3 regions of the Streptomyces sp. NPDC005728 genome follow, and region 3 is predicted to be linked to each of the others. Evidence: riboswitches for the same ligand, from Rfam matches in the RefSeq annotation. Region 3 holds a riboswitch; each other region holds the start of a gene.
What was found. Region 3 has a riboswitch for cyclic di-AMP ahead of ABZ471_RS17075 (LysM peptidoglycan-binding domain-containing M23 family metallopeptidase). Riboswitches for the same ligand answer to the same signal wherever they lie in the genome.
Positions count from the first base shown of each region.

Region 1: linked by a shared signal. The riboswitch ahead of ABZ471_RS38900 (NlpC/P60 family protein) and the one ahead of ABZ471_RS17075 (LysM peptidoglycan-binding domain-containing M23 family metallopeptidase) in region 3 are both predicted to bind cyclic di-AMP.
Region 2: linked by a shared signal. The riboswitch ahead of ABZ471_RS06845 (transglycosylase family protein) and the one ahead of ABZ471_RS17075 (LysM peptidoglycan-binding domain-containing M23 family metallopeptidase) in region 3 are both predicted to bind cyclic di-AMP.

Region 1 covers NZ_JBEXYL010000097.1:1,649-4,912, reverse strand. The annotation lists gene ABZ471_RS38905 (hypothetical protein) at 1-786, opposite strand, end outside; cyclic di-AMP (ydaO/yuaA leader) riboswitch at 1,212-1,380, shown strand; gene ABZ471_RS38900 (NlpC/P60 family protein) at 1,389-2,579, shown strand; gene ABZ471_RS38895 (antibiotic biosynthesis monooxygenase family protein) at 2,958-3,264, shown strand, end outside.
Region 2 covers NZ_JBEXYL010000006.1:101,280-104,543, reverse strand. The annotation lists gene ABZ471_RS06855 (cytochrome P450) at 1-377, shown strand, start outside; gene ABZ471_RS06850 (transglycosylase family protein) at 561-1,607, shown strand; cyclic di-AMP (ydaO/yuaA leader) riboswitch at 1,790-1,958, shown strand; gene ABZ471_RS06845 (transglycosylase family protein) at 1,963-2,646, shown strand; gene eno (phosphopyruvate hydratase) at 2,973-3,264, shown strand, end outside.
Region 3 covers NZ_JBEXYL010000022.1:7,987-11,250, forward strand. The annotation lists gene ABZ471_RS17070 (alpha-galactosidase) at 1-930, shown strand, start outside; cyclic di-AMP (ydaO/yuaA leader) riboswitch at 1,234-1,397, shown strand; gene ABZ471_RS17075 (LysM peptidoglycan-binding domain-containing M23 family metallopeptidase) at 1,402-2,412, shown strand; gene ABZ471_RS17080 (SGNH/GDSL hydrolase family protein) at 2,672-3,264, shown strand, end outside.

The sequences.
Region 1 (3,264 bases), on a different contig from region 3:
GATCACAGCGCGGACGTCGCAGGAGGGGTGGGTGGCGAGCCGCTTCAGGAAGTCGGCCGGCAGGTCGGTGCGGGCAGCGAACATCGTGACCGTCCAGACCTCGGGGGCGTCCAGGAAAGCAGCGAGCCCCTCAGGCGGAACGGCCGGGTGGCCGGCGGCCACCAGCCGGACGCGCCGGATGCCGGGTGTGTGGTCCGCACACGCCGCCTCGCGGCGGTGGCAGGCACCGCAGCGGGTCGGGACCGGCCACCCGCCGTCGGCGAGGAGGGCGGCGAGCAGCGAGGGCGGCGCGTTCTCGTTGTCGGCGACGGCCTGCCGCACGACGGTGCTGGGATGGCGGGCGAGGTGGGAGAGCAGCTCGGGCGGAAGGTGCGCGTTCCCGGCAGCGCCGACGACGACCGCCGGGTCCGGGTCGTGGGCGAGGGAGGCGATGACGTCGGCGGGAGCGTCGAGGGCGTAGGCGACTTCCTGCCGTACCTCGGGGTCCGGATCGGTGGCGGCCTTCCGCCAGGCGGCGGCCGGCGCCACCCCGCCGAGGATCGCGTCGAGCAGCCGTCCGGGATGCTCCTGGGGAATCTCGGGCCAGGGCACCAGCCCGCTCCGGACCAGAAAACAGGTGAGCGACGGGTTGCCGACGGCGAGCAGATCCCTTACCTGTGGGGGCGTCAGCCGCTCACGATCGGCCAGCGTGAACAGGACCTCCTCGTCGCCGCTCGCCACGAGCCCGGCGAACAGTTTCGCGGGCATGGCCGGATTCTCGGCCAGCCCCAGCAGTGCGTCACGCAAACGATCCCTCTCCCGACGACTGGGTCTGCCGACCACCTGGTGGCTGCCGGCGGCAGGTCCATGTAACCGGAAGGACCGCTCGACCGTCTCTTGCATATCGCCTTGGACTGGCGGACGGCCAGGACGGCCGGAAACGGGCTGACCGCCGGTGACGCCGACGAGGGCACTTCCTGCGGATCACCTGAGGGCCGTCCGGCCGGGGCACGATCCACCCCTCGCCCGGACGCGGGGAGACATGGGCAGGCATCGCAATTCCGGCCGACTCATCCCACACCAAGGCAGACTGACGGCACTCAACGACGCCACCGAGAAAAGGTCACGAAAATGTATCGGACATATCGCCCACCAACCTTCACAGGGGCCACACGAGTTGGCTAGCGTTCCCGCCAGGCCGCCCGACCTACACCGGCGAACCTCGCCGGGCCGTGCGGCCTCCGCCGAGTCCGGCACGCCCGCGCGGCAGCCGGAGCCGGGGACCCACCGACCTTGGGGTGAATCGGCCCAACTCCCTCCGGGGAAGGGTCGTAGGGCAACCCTTCCGAACCATCCGCCCGAACCCGACAGCTAACTCGGTAGGCGGAACATGGAAGGAGTCGCCTCCCTTGGCGTCGCACCGCAAGTCGCGCCCCACGGGTCCGCGCATAGCCGGCATACGCACCCCCGTGCTCGCCACGGCCGCGCTCACCTCCGTGGCCCTGCTGTCCCAGACCGCCCATGCCACCCCCTCCGCCGACGACAAGCCGAGCCTCGAAGAGGTCCAGAAGAAGGTCGACGGCCTGTACCGCCAGGCCGAGTCGGCGACCGAGAAGTACGACGCGGCCAAGGAGAAGACCGCGAAGGAGCGCAAGCGCGTCGACACCCTGCTCGACGACGTGGCCAAGCGCACGGCCAAGCTCAACAAGGCGCGTGAGGAGCTGGGTTCGTTCGCCGCGGCCCAGTACCGGACCGGGGCCGCATCCCCCGACACCGCGACCCTCCTGCTCGCGGACTCCCCGCAGGACTACTTCGACCAGGCTCAGCTGATGAGCCGGCTGACCTCCCGCCAGAAGGGCGCGGTCGACGACTACGTCACCGAGCAGTCCGCGACCATGAAGACGCGGCGGGAGGCTGTCAAGAGCCTCAAAACGCTGACCCAGTCGCAGAACGACCTCAAGACGGCCAAGTCCACCGTCCAGAAGAAGCTGTCCACCGCGCGGGAGCTGCTGTCCACGCTGACGGCGGAGGAAAAGGCACGCCTCGCGGCGATCGAGAAGCAGAAGCAGGAGGAGGCGGCGCGGAAGGCGGCGGAACTCGCCAAGCAGCAGGCCGCGGCCGCGCAGGCGGCGAAGCAGCAGAGCCCGTCTTCGGGCTCGACCTCGAATTCCGGCTCGACCTCGGGTTCATCCTCGGGTTCGGGTTCGGGCACTTCCACCTCCCCGTCGGGCTCCACGTCCGCCACCAAGGCAGCGAAAGCGCTCGCCTTCGCCCGCGCACAGATCGGCAAGCCGTACGTCTGGGGTGCGACCGGGCCCGGCTCCTACGACTGCTCCGGCCTCACCCAGGCTGCCTGGAAGGCCGCCGGCGTCTCCCTGCCGCGCACCACCTACGACCAGGTGAGCGCTGGTACGACGGTGCCCCTGACCGACGCCCGGCCGGGCGACCTCGTCTTCTTCTACGACGACATCAGCCACGTCGGTGTCTACATCGGCAACGGCATGATGATCCACGCCCCGAAGCCCGGTGCCTACGTCCGCGAGGAATCCATCTACTACGGCGGCGACTCGATCATCCACAGCGTGGTCCGCCCGGCCTGACGGTCAGGGGTGGAGAAAGGCCCGACGCGCCGGCGTGACGGCCGCCCGCAATGACAACGACCGAGGCGACCACCGCCCCACGGCACGGCTGCCCATGCCCGGGCCACGCCGTGCCGGACGGGACGGGGCTCGCCGACGGCGGCTGATCCGGCGTGGTTCGAGGGATACGAAAGGGGGTTGCAGACCCCCGTTCGGGTGCGGCCATCCGCGGCCTGCAACCGGCAAAACGCACCACCTCGTCACTCACCCGAACAGAGCAACCACAAAGGGTTGTCCCCTTGTACCCGTTGGCATGTCCCCCATTCGGAGTTGCGTCCGCACGGGGGACATGAGGCTGTGGGAGTCGTGTCCTACCGGATCTCACCCTCAGGAGGAGACATGGGCACGAGGAACAGCGGCCAACCGGCCGACAAGCTGAGCGTCGTCTTCACCGTCCGAGTGATCGAGGGCGGCGAGCAGGGATTCCTGGATCTCTACGACCAGCTCCGCAAGTCCGTGGCCCAGACCCCCGGCCACATCGTCGAGAGGCTGGGAGCACCCGTGGACGACTCGCGGCAGTGGGTCATCACCAGCGAGTGGCAGACGGCCGAGCACTTCTTCGCCTGGCAGCAGAGCGAGGAGCACCGCGCACTGGTGGCTCCGCTGCGCCAGTGGGTCGACTCGACGCAGTCGCTGCGGTTCCGAG
Region 2 (3,264 bases), on a different contig from region 3:
GCTACGACGGTCCGGTGGAGCTGGCCACCTGGCGGTTCGCCACCCGGCCGCTCACCGTCGGCGGGCAGGACATCGCCGCCGGGGACCCGGTCCTCGTCGTACTCGCCGCCGCCGACCGGGACCCGGAGCGGTTCGCCGGTCCGGACGTACTGGACCTGTCCCGCCGGGACAACCAGCACCTCGGGTACGGCCACGGCATCCACTACTGCCTGGGCGCCCCGCTCGCCCGTCTGGAGGGCCAGACCGCGCTCGCCACCCTCCTCACCCGCCTCCCCGACCTGCGGCTCGCGGCGGACCCGGCCGAGCTGCGCTGGCGTGGCGGGCTCATCATGCGCGGCCTGCGCACGCTCCCCGTGGAGTTCACGCCCGCCCCCTGAGCGCGTCGGCCAAGCACACCCGGCACAGCCGAAGATGACAGAAGTTCATTTCTGTGATCTTCACGTGATCTGCGCGGCATTAACTTGTGACAAGTGATCGTCTGCCTATACGTTCACCCATCAGTGTGGCGCGCCGAGTTTCCTGCGCCACGCCACCCCAGCTGTCGCACGAAAGGCTTCCGCATGCTCTCCGGGAACGGTCGTCACCGTCGCCCCCGTCAGGCTCCGGCTCTCCTCGTCGCGGCCGGAGTGACTGGCTCCGCCATCGCCATCCCACTCCTGGGTGCCGCGAGCGCCAGCGCGGCCGACGGCACCACGTGGGACAAGGTGGCCGAGTGCGAGAGCGGCGGCTCCTGGAGCGCCGACACCGGCAACGGGTACTACGGCGGCCTCCAGATGTCCCAGGACGACTGGGACAAGTACGGCGGCGGCCAGTACGCCTCCAGTGCCGACCAGGCCAGCCGGTCGCAGCAGATCGCCGTCGCCGAGAAGATCCTCGCCGACCAGGGCACCACTCACTGGGCCACCTGCGCCCTGCTCGCAGGACTGTCCTCGAACTCCGGCTCCGTGGACGTCGACACGGGCGTCGGAGGCTCGGGCTCGGCGGACTCCGGTGACTCCGACTCCTCCAAGTCCTCTGGCGACTCCGACTCCTCCGGTTCCAAGGACTCGTCCGACTCCACCGGTAAGTCCGACTCGTCCGACCTGTCGGATTCATCATCCTCGTCCGACTCCTCCTCGGATGCGACCGGCAAGCCGTCCCCGGGCAAGAGTGAGAACAAGGACAAGGGTGCCGACTCGGGCAAGGATGCCGACGCACCCAAGTCCGACAAATCCGCATCGCCGGGTTCCCGTGAGGGGCAGGAAGGCGAGGGCGCCGTCACGGATCCCGCCACGGAAGAGTCGGACAATTCATGGCAGACCGGCGGCTCTTGGAGCCTGGTCGACACCGGCACGCTCAGCAGCGGCGGACGTCATCGCGGTGACAGTGCGGACGAAAGCAACGCAAACGGTCAGGGCGCCTCGGCGTCCGGCCGCCACGCCTCTCGCGACGCGGGCACCTACACCGTCGTCGAGGGCGACACCCTCGTCTCCATCGCCGACTCCCTTGACGTCGACGGCGGATGGCGCGCGCTCTACGCCGAGAACAAGAAGGCCATCGGCGCCGACCCGGACCACATCGCTGCCGGTCAGACCCTGCAAGTCGGTGCCGAAAAGGGCGAAAAGTAGCGGGAGTTGACGCCCCGCTTCGCGCCTAATGTCCGGTTTGGTGAAAGTGTGGGATGAGTCTCAGAAGCCCTGATCGTCTTTGAAATTCCGGCGATCGCCTGTCTACGGTCAAGGCCGCTCGTCACCACGAGCCCCGGCAGTCGCAACGCCGAATCCTGCCAGCGGTTGCCCGGGAACAGTCGTCGCGTCATGCGCCGTAGGCAGGAGCGGGGGACCCAAGGTAAGTGCCGGAAGCGGTGGTTGATGCCGTAACCGGCTTGGGGTGAAGCCGTGTCCCGGAAGGGGCGCGGCCGGGCAACTCAACCGGCCCGAACCCGACAGCTCACCTCGCAGGCGTCGGTGAGGGGATCGATCCATGCTGTTTTCCGGCAAGGGCAAGCACCGCCGTCCGTCCAAGGCCACCCGCGCCATCGCGCTCGCCGGTGTCACCGGCGCCGTCGTCGCCGCCCCGCTGATGGCGGCCGGCAACGCCTCCGCCGCCACCGCCTCCGAGTGGGACGCGGTCGCCCAGTGCGAGGCCGGCGGCAACTGGTCCATCAACACCGGAAACGGCTACTACGGCGGTCTGCAGTTCTCCGCCTCGACCTGGGCCGCGTACGGCGGTACGCAGTACGCCGCGCAGGCCAACCAGGCCACCAAGGCGCAGCAGATCACCGTCGCCGAGAAGGTCCTCGCCGCCCAGGGCAAGGGTGCCTGGCCGGTGTGCGGCACGGGCCTGTCCAGCACCCCCTACGGCGGTGCCGCCCCCGCCGCCCCCTCGAAGACCACCGCGCCGAGCACCACCACCCGCTCCACCGACCAGCAGGCCGCCTCCCGCTCCGCCGAGCGTCCGGCCGCGAGCAAGACCGTCACCACCCCGACCGGCAAGAAGGTCAAGAAGGGCGACGGCGAGTACAAGGTCGTCAAGGGTGACACCCTCAGCAGCATCGCCGAGAAGCACAAGGTCGAGGGTGGCTGGGAGAAGCTGTTCAAGCTGAACAAGGGCATCGTCGAGGACGCGAACCTCATCTACCCGGGCCAGCAGCTGCACCTGAAGTGACATCCGGGCCCCACCAGAACCACAGCGCCCTCACAGGCTCTCCCCCCACACTCAAGGCCTCGTGAGGGCCACCCCCCGTCCCCACGGGCTCCCCGCTCCGGTGCGTTTTCCCCCGTACGCACCGGGGCGGGGTTCTTTGTTTTCCCGCGCTGTTTGCCCACTCTTCAATCGGGTCTCATCCGGGTCCCTTTGTTCCGTGCGTGAACAATAGGTACCGTCTCCCTGTCCACGGGACGGTCGGTCGGTGGCCGACGGTCCCGGGACGGTTAGGCTCTAGTCGCAAGGCTCACCAGCCCCGCACAACCAGCGTCACATCCACGAAGGAGATGCTCGTGCCGTCCATCGACGTCGTCGTAGCCCGGGAAATCCTGGACTCCCGAGGCAACCCCACGGTCGAGGTCGAGGTCGGCCTCGACGACGGCAGCACGGGTCGTGCCGCCGTCCCGTCCGGCGCCTCCACCGGTGCCTTCGAGGCCATCGAGCTGCGCGACGGTGACCCGAACCGCTACCAGGGCAAGGGCGTCGAGAAGGCCGTCCTCGCCGTCATCGAGCAGATCGGCCCGGAGCTGGTCGGCTACGACGCCACCGAGCAGCGCCTGATCGACCAGGCCATGTTCG
Region 3 (3,264 bases):
GAGATGGTCAACCCCGACAGCGACCTCTACCGTGCCCACCCCGACTGGGTGCAGTACGAACCGGGACGGAAGCGGACGGAATTGCGCAACCAGCTCGTCCTCAACCTTGCCCGCGAGGACGTCCAGGGGTATCTGGGGGAGCAACTGGACGCGCTGCTGTCCAGCGCCCCGATCGACTATGTGAAGTGGGACTTCAACCGCTGCTTCACCGACGCGGGCTGGCCCGGCGAGCCGTACCCGCAGCGGCTGTGGGTCGACCACGTCCGCGCCCTGTACGCCCTGCTGGACCGGCTGCGCGCAGCTCACCCCGGGGTGGCCTTCGAGTCCTGCTCGGGCGGCGGCGGCCGGATCGACCTCGGCGTGCTGAGCCGCACCGACCAGGTGTGGACCTCCGACAACACCGACCCGCTCGACCGGCTCGCCATCCAGCACGGCTTCAGCCAGATCCACCCCGCGCGGGTCATGGCCGCCTGGGTCACGGACAGCCCGAACACCCAGCTCAACGGGCGGGTCAGCTCGCTGCGGTTCCGCTTCGTCAGCTCGATGGCCGGGGTGCTCGGCGTCGGAGGCGACCTCGCCGAGTGGACCGACGCGGAGCTGGCCGAGGCCCGGGAGTGGGTGGAGCTGTACAAGGAGATCCGCCCGGTCGTCCAGCGCGGCGACCTCTTCCGGCTGCGGCCCCCGACCGGCGGCCTGAGCGCCGTCCAGTACGTCCTCGGGGGCGAGAGCGTGGTCCTCGCCTGCCTCCAGGCGCAGAGCTACGGCGAGCCGGTGCCGGCGGTGCGGCTGCGCGGACTCGACCCGACCGCAGCGTACGAATGCCGCGAAACGGGCGAAGTGCACCGAGGTGCCGTCCTGCTCCATCACGGGCTGCGCACCGGACTGAAGGGTGACCTGGATGCGACGGTTCTCCGGCTACGCCGTATCTGAACCTTCTGTCCGAATTGGAGCCTTCATTCCAACTCGCTCTGGAATAAGGAAACGTGGGGACGGGGTGCGTGAGGAGCGTCATATTCGTGACCGAGTGTCGCGGGTCATGTCCACGTAATACCCGTATCGCCAAAGGAATTTGAAAAGAGGAAGGATGCGGTAATTCACGGAGGGTGACCGTGAATTCCCGAATTCGATCAGCTGGAGCAGGAACGCCGGGAACCGGCTGCTTGTCCGGGTGCGTCTTGCTCGCTTACGTTCGCCACCAATCCGGTCGGAACGCCGAATCCTGCCGCCGCCCGGAGTCCCCACACACTTCACCCGTGTTCGGCAGGAGCGGGGGACCCGCCAGGTACGACTGCCTGTCCCGGTCTCCGGGGCAGGCTGGGGGTGTAGCCGCGCACCGCGCGGCCGGGCAGCTCCAGCCCGAACCCGACAGCTCACCTCGCAGGCGTCGGAGAGGAATGCGCCATGCCCGCAAAGGGTAAGCACCGACGCCCCAAGAACCGGCGTTTCACCCGCTCGATCGCCGTCGCCGGAACCGGTGGCGCCGCGCTGGCGCTGCCGCTCATGGGCGCCGCCGGAGCGCACGCCGCCACCGCGCAGCCCGTTTCCGGAAAGGCCGTGCAGTCCCTTCCCGCCGTCGAAAAGGCGGCCGAGAAGAAGGCTGCGCAGCAGAATTCGGGTGTGCGCAGCTACACGGTGAAGGCCGGCGACTGGCTTGCGAAGATTGCCGGCCAGCAGCACGTCGGCGGCGGCTGGCACCGGCTCTACGAGGACAACCGGCAGGCGGTCGGCGAGAACCCCTCGCTGATCCACCCGGGTCTGAAGCTGTCGCTCGGCGGGCAGGCCACCCGGACACACACCGAGCCTTCCGCCCCCGCGCAGCCCTCGCGCCCCTCCGGCTCGCAGGCTTCAGTGTCCAAGGCCTCCGGCTCCAAGGCCTCCGGCTCCAAGGCCTCCGGCTCCAAGGTCTCCGTGTCCAAGGTCTCCGTGTCCAAGGCCTCCGGCTCCGAAGCCTCCGCGCAGACCTCCCAGGCCCGCCAGGCTTCCGGGACCGCCGTCACCCCGGCCACCGGCTACACCCTCCCGGTCGCCGGCGCCACCGTCGGCACCGGCTACCACGTGGCCGGCAGCATGTGGTCCAGCGGTTACCACACCGGCGTCGACTTCGTCGTCCCGACCGGTACCTCCCTCAAGGCCGTAGGCGCCGGCACCGTCGTCTCCGCCGGGTGGGGCGGCGCGTACGGCAACCAGGTCGTCATCAAGCTGAACGACGGCTACTACGCCCAGTACGGGCACCTCTCGCAGCTCTCCGTCTCGGCCGGCCAGACCGTGACCGCGGGCCAGCAGATCGGCCTGTCCGGCGCCACCGGCAACGTGACCGGCCCGCATCTCCACTTCGAGATCCGCACCACGCCCGACTACGGCTCGGACGTGGACCCGGTCGCCTATCTCCGCTCGCACGGCGTCGCCGTCTGAGGCTCCTTTTCCTGGATCCTCCTCCAGAACCGCCTGCCTGACGCGCAGTCGAAGGCCGGACCCGATCCCCGGGTCCGGCCTTCGGCATGACAATCGCACGTCCAACGCGCCTGACGACGTCGCTATTCCTGGATTGGCAAACAATTTAAGGGTGTCTCATCTCACCGTTCGTCAACCCCCGCCTACGGTCGCGTAGGTCACATCCGAAGGTGAATCATGGTGCGACGTGGCAGACGATTCGAAGAATGACAACAGATCAGTGATCGGGTCGTACGTAGCGGTGGGGGACAGCTTCACCGAGGGCGTGGGCGACCCCGGCCCCGACGGGGCGTTCGTGGGCTGGGCCGACCGGTTCGCGGTACTGCTCGCCGACCGGCGCCCCGAGGGCGACTTCGCGTACACCAACCTGGCCGTGCGTGGAAAACTGCTCGACCAGATCGTGGCCGACCAACTCCCGCAGGCCGTCGAACTCGCCCCGGAGCTGGTCTCCTTCTGTGCGGGCGGCAACGACATCATCCGGCCCGGCACCGACCCGGACGAGGTGGCCGAGCGCTTCGAGCGGGCCGTGGCCCAGCTCACCGAGGCCGCGGGCACGGTGCTCGTGACCACCGGATTCGACACCCGTGGCGTCCCCTTGCTCAAGCATCTGCGCGGCAAGATCGCCACCTACAACGGGCACGTCCGAGCCATCGCCGACCGGTACGGCTGTCCCGTGCTCGACCTGTGGTCCCTGAAGTCCGTCCAGGACCGCCGGGCCTGGGACGACGACCGGCTCCACCTCTCACCCGAGGGACACACGCGCGTGGCGCTGCGCGCCGGCCAGGCTCTCGGTCTGCAGATCCCGGCCGATCC